2 regions of the Allobosea spartocytisi genome follow, and region 1 is predicted to be linked to the other one. Evidence: predicted binding sites of a transcription regulator. Region 1 holds the regulator's gene; the other holds the start of a gene.
What was found. The regulator PhoB, encoded in region 1, activates phosphate uptake and scavenging genes when phosphate is short. The targets are predictions, from matches to a motif close to TGTCATNNANCTGTCAT.
Positions count from the first base shown of each region.

Region 2: IED13_RS09020 (BtaA family protein) is a predicted target of PhoB. The motif match lies at 2,362-2,378, and genes of this name have one in related genera.

Region 1 is NZ_JACXWY010000015.1:52,111-56,611, forward strand. Features, by position in the region: gene IED13_RS20450 (amino acid ABC transporter ATP-binding protein) at 1-70, opposite strand, end outside; gene IED13_RS20455 (amino acid ABC transporter permease) at 67-966, opposite strand; gene IED13_RS20460 (LysR substrate-binding domain-containing protein) at 1,169-2,080, shown strand; gene IED13_RS20465 (SpoIIAA family protein) at 2,137-2,523, shown strand; gene phoB (phosphate regulon transcriptional regulator PhoB) at 2,576-3,274, opposite strand; gene phoU (phosphate signaling complex protein PhoU) at 3,287-4,006, opposite strand; gene pstB (phosphate ABC transporter ATP-binding protein PstB) at 4,029-4,501, opposite strand, start outside.
Region 2 is NZ_JACXWY010000004.1:313,642-318,142, reverse strand. Features, by position in the region: gene IED13_RS09030 (potassium channel family protein) at 1-228, opposite strand, end outside; gene IED13_RS09025 (class I SAM-dependent methyltransferase) at 395-1,024, opposite strand; gene IED13_RS09020 (BtaA family protein) at 1,060-2,313, opposite strand; gene msrB (peptide-methionine (R)-S-oxide reductase MsrB) at 2,508-2,948, shown strand; gene IED13_RS09010 (acyl-CoA dehydrogenase family protein) at 3,038-4,501, opposite strand, start outside.

The sequences.
Region 1 (4,501 bases):
AGAACTTGCTGACATTGGCGACGGTGACGATGGCGGTATCCGCATCCGCCTGGTTCTGCACCGCGCTCATGCCGGCTCCTCCTCGAGCTTGACGGTGCGTTTCGCCCGCCTCTCGCCGCGTCCCTTCGAGAAATAGCGCTCGAGGAAATACTGCCCGATCTGCAGCAGCGTCACCACGAGCAGATACCAGCCGGCGGCGACGATCAGCAATTCGATGACGCGGGCATTGGCGAAATAGATCGTCTGGGCGTTGCGCAGGATCTCGGCATACTGGATCACGCTCGCCACCGAGGTCAGCTTCACCATGCTGATCACCTCGTTGCCGACTGGCGGAATGATGACGCGCATCGCCTGCGGCAGCACGATGCGGCGCAGCGCCGTCAGCCGCGTCATGCCGATCGCCTTGGCGGCTTCGGTCTGCCCGGTATCGACGGAGAGGATGCCGCTGCGCACCACCTCGGCGGTATAGGCGCCCTGGTTCATGCCGAGCCCGAGCAGCGTCGCCATGAACGGACCGATGATGTCGATCGTGCGCCAGGAGAACAGCCCGGGAATGCCGATGGTCGGGAAGACCAGCGCCAGGTTGAACCAGATCAGGAGCTGCAGCAGCAGCGGCGTGCCGCGGAAGAACCAGATGTAGAACAGCGCGACGCTGCGCAGCACCGGGTTCGGCGACATGTACATGATCGCGAAGATCACGCCGAGCACGATGCCCAGCGTCATCGCGCAGACCGTCATGATCAGCGTGTTGCCGAGACCGGAGAGGATCGCGGGCGCGGTGAAGAACTGCCCGACCACCGGCCAGGCGATGTCGCCCTTGACGAAGGCGGCGATAATCCAGGCGAGGACAGCGATGATGAGCGCCGCCGCGACCCAGCGCCCATAGAAGCGACGCGGCACGATCCTGAGTCGCGCGATCGCGGCCAGATCGCGGCTGGCGACCGGCGAGGTGACGGCATGGCTCATCGACGGCACTCCCGGACGGGCTTGCCGGCGGCTCTCGAAAGCGCCATCGACCGCGAAGCCGTTGGTCCGCGGAAACCACCGCAGCACGGGCAGATTGTCAAATTCATGCGAGCCCCTCCTCCCCAAGCGTAAGAATGACCTCTTGACCCGGCAGCCAGCAAACGAAACGATCTCCGGTAGCCTAGTCCAAAACGGAATACCCATGGCCTTGCGGCCCCCGCCCTCCTCCACCGCCATGCGCGCCTTCGTCACCGTCGCGCGACTGGGCTCGACCGCCCGCGCCGCCGGCGTCGTCAACCTGACGCAGAGCGCGGTCTCCAAGCAGATCCTGTCGCTCGAGCACCATCTCGGCACGGTGCTGTTCGAGCGCAATCCGGTCGGCCTCAAGCTGACCGAGGCCGGCGCGATCTACCTGCCCTATGCCGAAGCCGCCCTGGAGCAGATGGAACGCGGTGCGATGCGCCTGGCCGAGCGCGTCGCCATCGCCCGGCCGATCCGGTTGCACATGGTCGCCATCGCCGGCGAGCGCTGGCTGATGGAGCGCTTCCCCGTCTTCGCCGAGGCCCATCCCGGCGTCGACGTCCAGTTCACCAACTATGTCAGCGAAAACGAGACGGAAGAGCCGGACATCGAGATCAACCACGGCACCCCGCCCTGGCCCGGCAAGGAGGCGCATTATCTGTTCGGCCGCGATGTCGCCCTCGTCGCCGCGCCCGAATTGCTGGAGCGCATGAGCGGTTTCCGCCGCGCCGCCGACATCCAGAAGATGACGCTGCTGCAGCATTACCAGATGCCGGCCTTCTGGGCCGAGTTCACCGAGGCGCATGGCCTGCGCGGCGCGGTGCCGGCCCATACCGTCCGCTACGGCTATTACTCCGTCATCATCCGCGCCGCGGTCGCGGGGCTCGGCGTCGCGCTGGCGCCACGCTGCTATGTCGCCGAGGAACTGGCTTCGGGCGCGCTGGTCAACCCGCTCGATATCGGCTTCACCAGCGTCACCGGCTGCTGGCTGACCCGCCGCCTGGACCAGCCCTCGCGCCCCGGCCTCGACGCCTTCATCGCCTGGCTGAGGACGGAGGCCGCGGCTTTCGACGCGGCGACGCGAGCAGCCTGAGCGCCCGCAACCTCCCGGCCGGCCATGCGTTGACATCGGCACAGGAGGAGGCCGCCATGATCACCATTCTTCCGGCTCCCGACCATGTTCTCGCCATCGCGCTCAGCGGCACCATCGAGCCGGCCGATATCGAGCGCGTCGCCGCCGATGTCGAAGACCGGCTGAGCCGGCACGAGAAGGTCGCGATCCTCGCCGATATCACCGCCTTCGACGACATGACCTTCGCCGCGGCCTGGAAGGACGCGCGCTACAGCTTCGGCAAGCTCTGGGAACTCAGGCGCTTCCCCAAGGAGGCGATCATCGTCGAGAAGGGCTGGCTCGATCGCGTCGCGCGGCTCTTCGCCCCGGTAGTCCCCTTCGTCGAGATCCGTACCTTCCCGCCGGCCGAGCGCGAAGCCGCCCTGGCCTGGGCCGCCGATATCGAGGGCGGCCCCGACACCTGAAGCACGGGCGCTGCGAGCCGGGGCTCGGCTCGCGTGTCAGCTCCGGCGGCAGTCAGCTTCTGGCGAACGTCTCGTCGAAGGCATAGCCCGCGCCGCGCACGGTCCTGAGCGGATCCTTGGCGTCGGCAGGGGTGATCGCCTTGCGCAGGCGCCCGACATGCACGTCGACGGTGCGCTCGTCGATATAGACGTCCCGGCCCCAGACGGCGTCGAGGAGCTGGGCGCGGGAATAGACGCGGCCCGGTGCCTGCATCAGGAATTCGAGCAGGCGGAACTCGGTCGGCCCCAGATGCAGCTCGCTGCCGGCGCGGCGGACGCGCCGCGTGGTGCGGTCGAGCTCGAGGTCGCCCGCCTGCAGCAGGCCCGCGACATGGCCGGGCTTCGCCCGGCGCAGCAGCGCCTGGATGCGCGCCGTCAGCTCCGGCAGGGAGAACGGCTTCACGACATAGTCGTCGGCGCCGGTCGCGAGCCCGCGCACCCGCTCGGTCTCCTCGCCGCGCGCCGTCAACATGATGATCGGCACCCGCTCGGTGTCGCGCCGCGAGCGCAGCCGGCGGCAGAGTTCGATGCCGGAAAGGCCCGGCAGCATCCAGTCCAGCAGCACCAGATCGGGCGTGTGGTCGCGCAGATGCAGTTCGGCGTCGTCCCCCCGCGCCACGCTGTCGACCTCGAAGCCCTCGGCTTCGAGGTTGTAGCGCAGCAGCAGGGTGAGAGGCTCTTCGTCCTCGACGATCAGGATGCGTGCCGCCATGATTCCTTAGCCTCAGCTACCCGTGATCGCCTCGACCTCGATATTGGTCGTGTCGAGCTTCGGCCGGTTCGCGTCGAGCGAGTCACCGGTGATGAGATAGTGGATCGTCTCGGCGATGTTGGTGGTGTGGTCGCCGATGCGCTCGATGTTCTTGGCGCAGAACAGAAGATGCGTGCAGAAGGTGATGTTGCGCGGATCTTCCATCATATAGGTCAGGAGCTCGCGGAACAGCGAGGTGTAGAGCGCGTCGATCTCGTCGTCGCGGCGCCAGACCTCGAGCGCCTTCTGCTCGTTGCCGGCGGCATAAGCGTCGAGCACATCCTTGAGCTGCGCCTGAACGAGGCGGCTGATGTGCTCCAGCCCGACCACGGCGCGGTGCGGCGGCTGGAACTGCCCGGAGATGGCGACGGCGCGCTTGGCGATGTTCTTGGCGAGATCGCCGACACGCTCGACATCCGCCGCGATGCGGATGGCGGAGATCAGCTCGCGCAGATCGTTGGCCAGCGGCTGGCGCCGGGCGATGGTCAGCACCGCCTTCTCCTCGACCTCGCGCTGGAGATTGTCGAGGCGCTGATCGGCGGAGATGATCTTCTGGGCCAGCGTGGTGTCGCGGCGCACCAGCGCCACGGTCGCATCGCCGAGCATGCGCTCGGCCATCCCGCCCATTTCGGCGAGGCTGCGGCGAAGGCCTTCGAGATCGGCGTCGTAGGAGCGGACGATGTGGTCGGTCATGGGGTTCCTCCTCCGTCGCCGCTCAGCCGAACCGGCCGGTGACGTAATCCTGCGTCTGCTTCTTCGCCGGGTTCATGAAGATCGTGTTGGTCGGCGCGAACTCGATGACCTCGCCGAGATACATGAAGGCCGTGTACTGCGAGATGCGCGCCGCCTGCTGCATGTTGTGCGTCACGATGGCGATGGTGAAGTCGCTCTTGAGCTGCTCCAGCAGGTCCTCGATCTTGCCGGTCGAGATCGGATCGAGCGCCGAGGTCGGCTCGTCGAACAGGATCACTTCCGGCTTCTGCGCGATGGTGCGCGCGATGCACAGGCGCTGCTGCTGGCCGCCGGAGAGGCCCATGCCGGAGCTCTTCAGCTTGTCCTTGACCTCGTCCCAGAGCGCGGCGCGGCGCAGTGCGCCCTCGACGCGGTCGTCGAGCTCCGACTTCGGCGGCTTCTCGTAGAGGCGGATGCCGAAGGCGACGTTGTCGTAGATCGACATCGGGAAGGGCG
Region 2 (4,501 bases), on a different contig from region 1:
GATTTCCAGAGCCACGATGACGGCGACCGAATAGTCGATCCAGAGGAACGTCGAGGCGTCCCGCAGGACCGGCGTCGCGATAAAGAAAGCGATGATCAGGAGATCGACGATCGTCACCGCAAGCCGGAAGCGCAGCCCGGTCGGCGAGCGGCCGTGATAGAGCTGGCGCAGCCGGTCTCGGAATGTATCGAACCGGCTCTCGGGCCGTCGGGGATCGGCGCTTTCCATTCCAGGGACGATAGCGGGTCGCGAAGCCAGCCGCCAAGAACCCTCGTCATTGCGCGCGCAGGGCAGCAATCCCGGGGGATTGGGTGGAACGGCTCGGCCCAGCCCCTGGATCGCTTCGTCGCTTCGCTCCTCGCGATGACGCTGGTCCGGCCAGACGCGAAATGCCCTAGCCGCGCGGCATCTCCGCAACCGCATGCACCGCATAGCCGCGATAGGGCGCGCTCACCCGGCAATCGGCCCCGGCCGCTTGCGCCAGCTCGCGCATCACCGCCGGCAGGTCCTCCCGCGGCGCGACATGGAACAGCGCGAGCCAGCGCGACAGCACGTTCTTGAACGCGCTCGGCAAACCGGCCTGGTCGCCGAAATCGACGACATGCAGCGAACCGCCCGGAGCGAGCCGCCGCAGCGCCTCTGCCACCACCGGCTGCCAGGGCGGGATCATCGACAACGCATAGGAAATGACGATGCGGTCGAAGCCCGGCCGCCCGAACAGCGCCTGCGGGTCGAAATCGGTCGCGTCGGCCTGCGCCAGCCTAATCCGGCCGGTGAGCCCGGCGCGCGCGACGGAAGCCCGGGCCGTCGCCAGCATCTCGGCGGAGACGTCGAGCCCGTAGCACTCACAGTCCGGATAGCGCCGGGCGATCTTGATCAGGTTGCGCCCGGTGCCGCAGCCGATCTCCAGGATCGACGCGCCGGCCGGGGGCGCGAGCCCCTCGATCAGCTGGTCGCGGCCAAGCAGGTAGAATTTGCGGCTGGCGTCGTAGAAGTGACGTTGATGCCGGTAGATCTGGTCCATCAGCCCAGCGGCCGAGCCCGTCTCCCCGAACGCGCTCACGCCGCCTGCCCTGGCAGGGTGTAGAGATGGAAGCCGCCATAGATCGCGGAGCGGTCCTGGCGACAGAGATCGCGGCTGCGGGCCTCGTCATAGCGCCATTGGTCGAGGATCGCGGCCGGGACGCGGCCCGGCAGCAATCGCTCATCGGCCGCGGTCCGGAAGATCACCCTTGCGCCCGGCTTGGCCGTGCGCGTGATCTGCGACCACAGCGCCGTGAGGTCGGCATCGTTCATCCAGTCCTGCGCATCGAGCAGCACATAGGCGTCGCAGCTCTTCGCCGGCTGGTCTTCCAGGAAGGCCGTGATCGCGCTCTGGCGATAGCCGACCGCACCGGCCCGGGCCTTCACGGTCTCGAAATTCTGCGGCTGGAGATAGGGTGGCAGCGCCGCATCCGCCCCTTCGCCGTAGCGGCGTCCGAAGGCCTGCTGCGCGAAATAATTGTCCTTCAGGTCGAAACCGCAGGCGAGGCGCTCGAGCCTGAGCCGCAGCGCGCCGAGAATGCCGTCCTCGCCATCGGCCGCGAGTGCCTTGTACTGGGCCGGCGGAATGCCGAGGCCATAGAGCGAGGCCGGCTGGCGCACCAGCCAGCGCACCAGCCTGCGCTCGAACATCGGCGCGAGATGCCGGTCGTAAAGCTGCCGCTGCTCGGCGAGATCGCGCGCGGCCAACATCGCGCGGGGATTGCCGCCGAGCAATCGCGCCAGCAGATGGCCGGTGCCGATGAAGCGGCCGAGCAGCCCGTAGCGGTAGAAGCCGTTGGCGAAGAGGTTGATCCGGCGGCGCCCGCCGAGGCCGCGCCCCTCCCAGTAGCCGCGCGAGACAGCGTCGAGATGCGGCGCGATCTCGCCATCGTAGAAGGCGACGTTCTCGCGGCGGTCGGCCGCGCCGAAGAAGCGGCGGAAGGTCGAGTAATCCGTCATGCGCCCCAGCGCCGCGAGCTTCAGCCGCCCCAGCGCGATATGGGCACCGTTGAGATCGACCGCGCTGACGCGGATCGGCGCCGCGGTCAGATAGGAAAGGACGTTGCAGGAGCCGGACGCGATCGCGACGACATGATCGTCCGCCTTGAGCGCAAGCGCCGCCATGTCGACGACAGGGTCTTCCCATATCTGCGGATAGACGAGCCCCGAGAAGGCGCGGGTGAACATCCATTCCAGCAGGCCCGCCTTGGAGAGCCGTTTGCTGCGCTGGACCGCCGTGCTGAGGCCCAGCGTTGTCGTCCGCCGAACCGTCCGTGCCGATTGCGTCACTGGTTCCCGCCTCCCCTTTCAAGGTGGCGAGCCGACTAGAGGAGTCGCATGACGGTCCGGTGACGGGGCCCGCGCTGCCGCTATCGTGAAACAAGGTCCAGCGCCGAGGGGGCTGAAAATCGGCGGCCGAAAAGCCATATTGGGCCGGACCGAGCCGATGGCATCGCGAGCCATCCGCCGAGAAGGAGATCATCATGGGTCTGACGAGCATGTTCGGCGCCGAGAAGAAGCAGGCCGAAACCTTCCCCTTCCAGCTCAGCGATGCCGAATGGCGTGCGCGCCTGACACCCGAGCAGTATCGCATCCTGCGCGGCCACGGCACCGAGCGGGCGGGTTCCTGCGCGCTCAACTACGAGAAGCGCGCCGGCACCTTCTCCTGCGCCGGCTGCGGCCAGAAGCTGTTCAAATCGGGCAAGAAATTCGAGAGTGGCACCGGCTGGCCGAGCTTCGACCAACCGCTGGAAGGTGCGGTCGGCGCCAGCGAGGATCACAGCCACGGCATGCATCGGGTCGAGGTCCATTGCGCCAATTGCGGCGGCCATCTCGGCCACGTTTTCCCGGACGGCCCGCCCCCGACCGGCCTGCGCTACTGCATCAATGGCGAGGCGATGACGTTCGAGCCGGAAGCAGCTTGAGGCATTCGCGTCATGCCCGGGCTTGACCCGAGCATCTCGTGACGGAAAAGCGATGAAGAGATGCCCGGGTCAAGCCCGGGCATGACGTTTCAAGCAGCCGGTACCGCCCGCCGCGCCAGCGCCGCAGCGTCGACGCCCGGCGGCAGATCGCCGAACTGTCCCGACCAGCCACCATCCAGCCGCGTCGCGATGAAGGCATCCGCCACCGCGGCCGGCGCGAAACGCAACAGCAACGAGCCCTGCAGCATCAACGCCAGCTTCTCGGTCAATCGCCGCGCCTGCCCCTCATTGCGCATCATCTCCGGCAACTCGCCTTCCAGCCGTTTTAAAGCCGCATCGTAGCCCCGGTCCGCGCCCGCAGCCGCCATCAACTCCGCCCGCAATACATCGACAGCGCCCTCCTCGCGCGCCAGCGAACGCAGCACGTCCAGGCAGATGACATTGCCCGAGCCCTCCCAGATCGCGTTGAGCGGCGCCTCCCTGTAGAGCCGCGCCATCGGATTCTCCTCGATGAAGCCGTTGCCGCCATGGCATTCCAGCGCCTCGGTGACGACGGCCGGCGCGCGCCGCGTGATCCAGTATTTCGCGATCGGCGCCCCGACCCGCGCCAGCAGGCGCTCGCTCGGGGACTCATCTTGCCGGTCGAGCGCCGCGAACAGCCGGAAGGCGAGCCAGGCCGCGGCTTCCGCCTCGATGGCAATGTCGGCGAGCACGTTCTGCATGATCGGCTGGTCGATCAACGCCTTCTGGAAGGCGCGGCGATGCTGCGCGTGATGCGCCGCCAGCGAGACCGCCATCCGCATCAATCCGGACGACGCCGCCGCGATGTCGAGCCGCGAATTGTGGTTCATCGACAGGCCCGTGCGGATGCCCCGACCCGGCTTGCCGATGAGATGGCCGATCGCGCCCCTGAACTCGACCTCGGAGGAAGCATTCGAGCGGTTGCCGACCTTGTCCTTCAAGCGTTGGATCGCGACGCCGTTGCGCGATCCGTCCGGCAGCCAGCCCGGCACGACAAAGCAGGAAATGCCCTCGCCCGTGCGCGCCAGCGTCAGGAACACGTCCGAATGCGGCACCGAGAAGAACCATTTCCGTCCATGCAGCGACCATGTGCCGTCGCGATTATCCTCCGCATGCGTCTGCGTCTGCCGCAGATCCGAGCCGCCCTGCGTCTCCGTCATCGCCGTGCCGACGGTCGCGCCCGTCTTCAGATGCGCCGGCCCCTGCCGCGGATCGTAGCGGTTCGACGTGACGAGCACCCCCCACTGCGCCCACCGCCCCGCATCCTGCTTCAGCACCGGCACGGCGGCATAGGTCATGCTGATCGGGCAGCAGATGCCGCTCTCGGCCCCGTACCAGAGATATTGCAGGGCCGCCCGAGCCACTTGCGCACCAGGCTCCGGCCGGTTCCAGGCGAGCGCGTGCGTCTCCTGCCCGATGGCGAGCCCCATCAATTCGTGCCAGGCCGGGTGGAAGGCGATCTCGTCGATCCGGTTGCCGAAGCGATCGAAGGCCCGGAGTTCCGGCGTGTAACGATTGGCGAGATAGGCCAG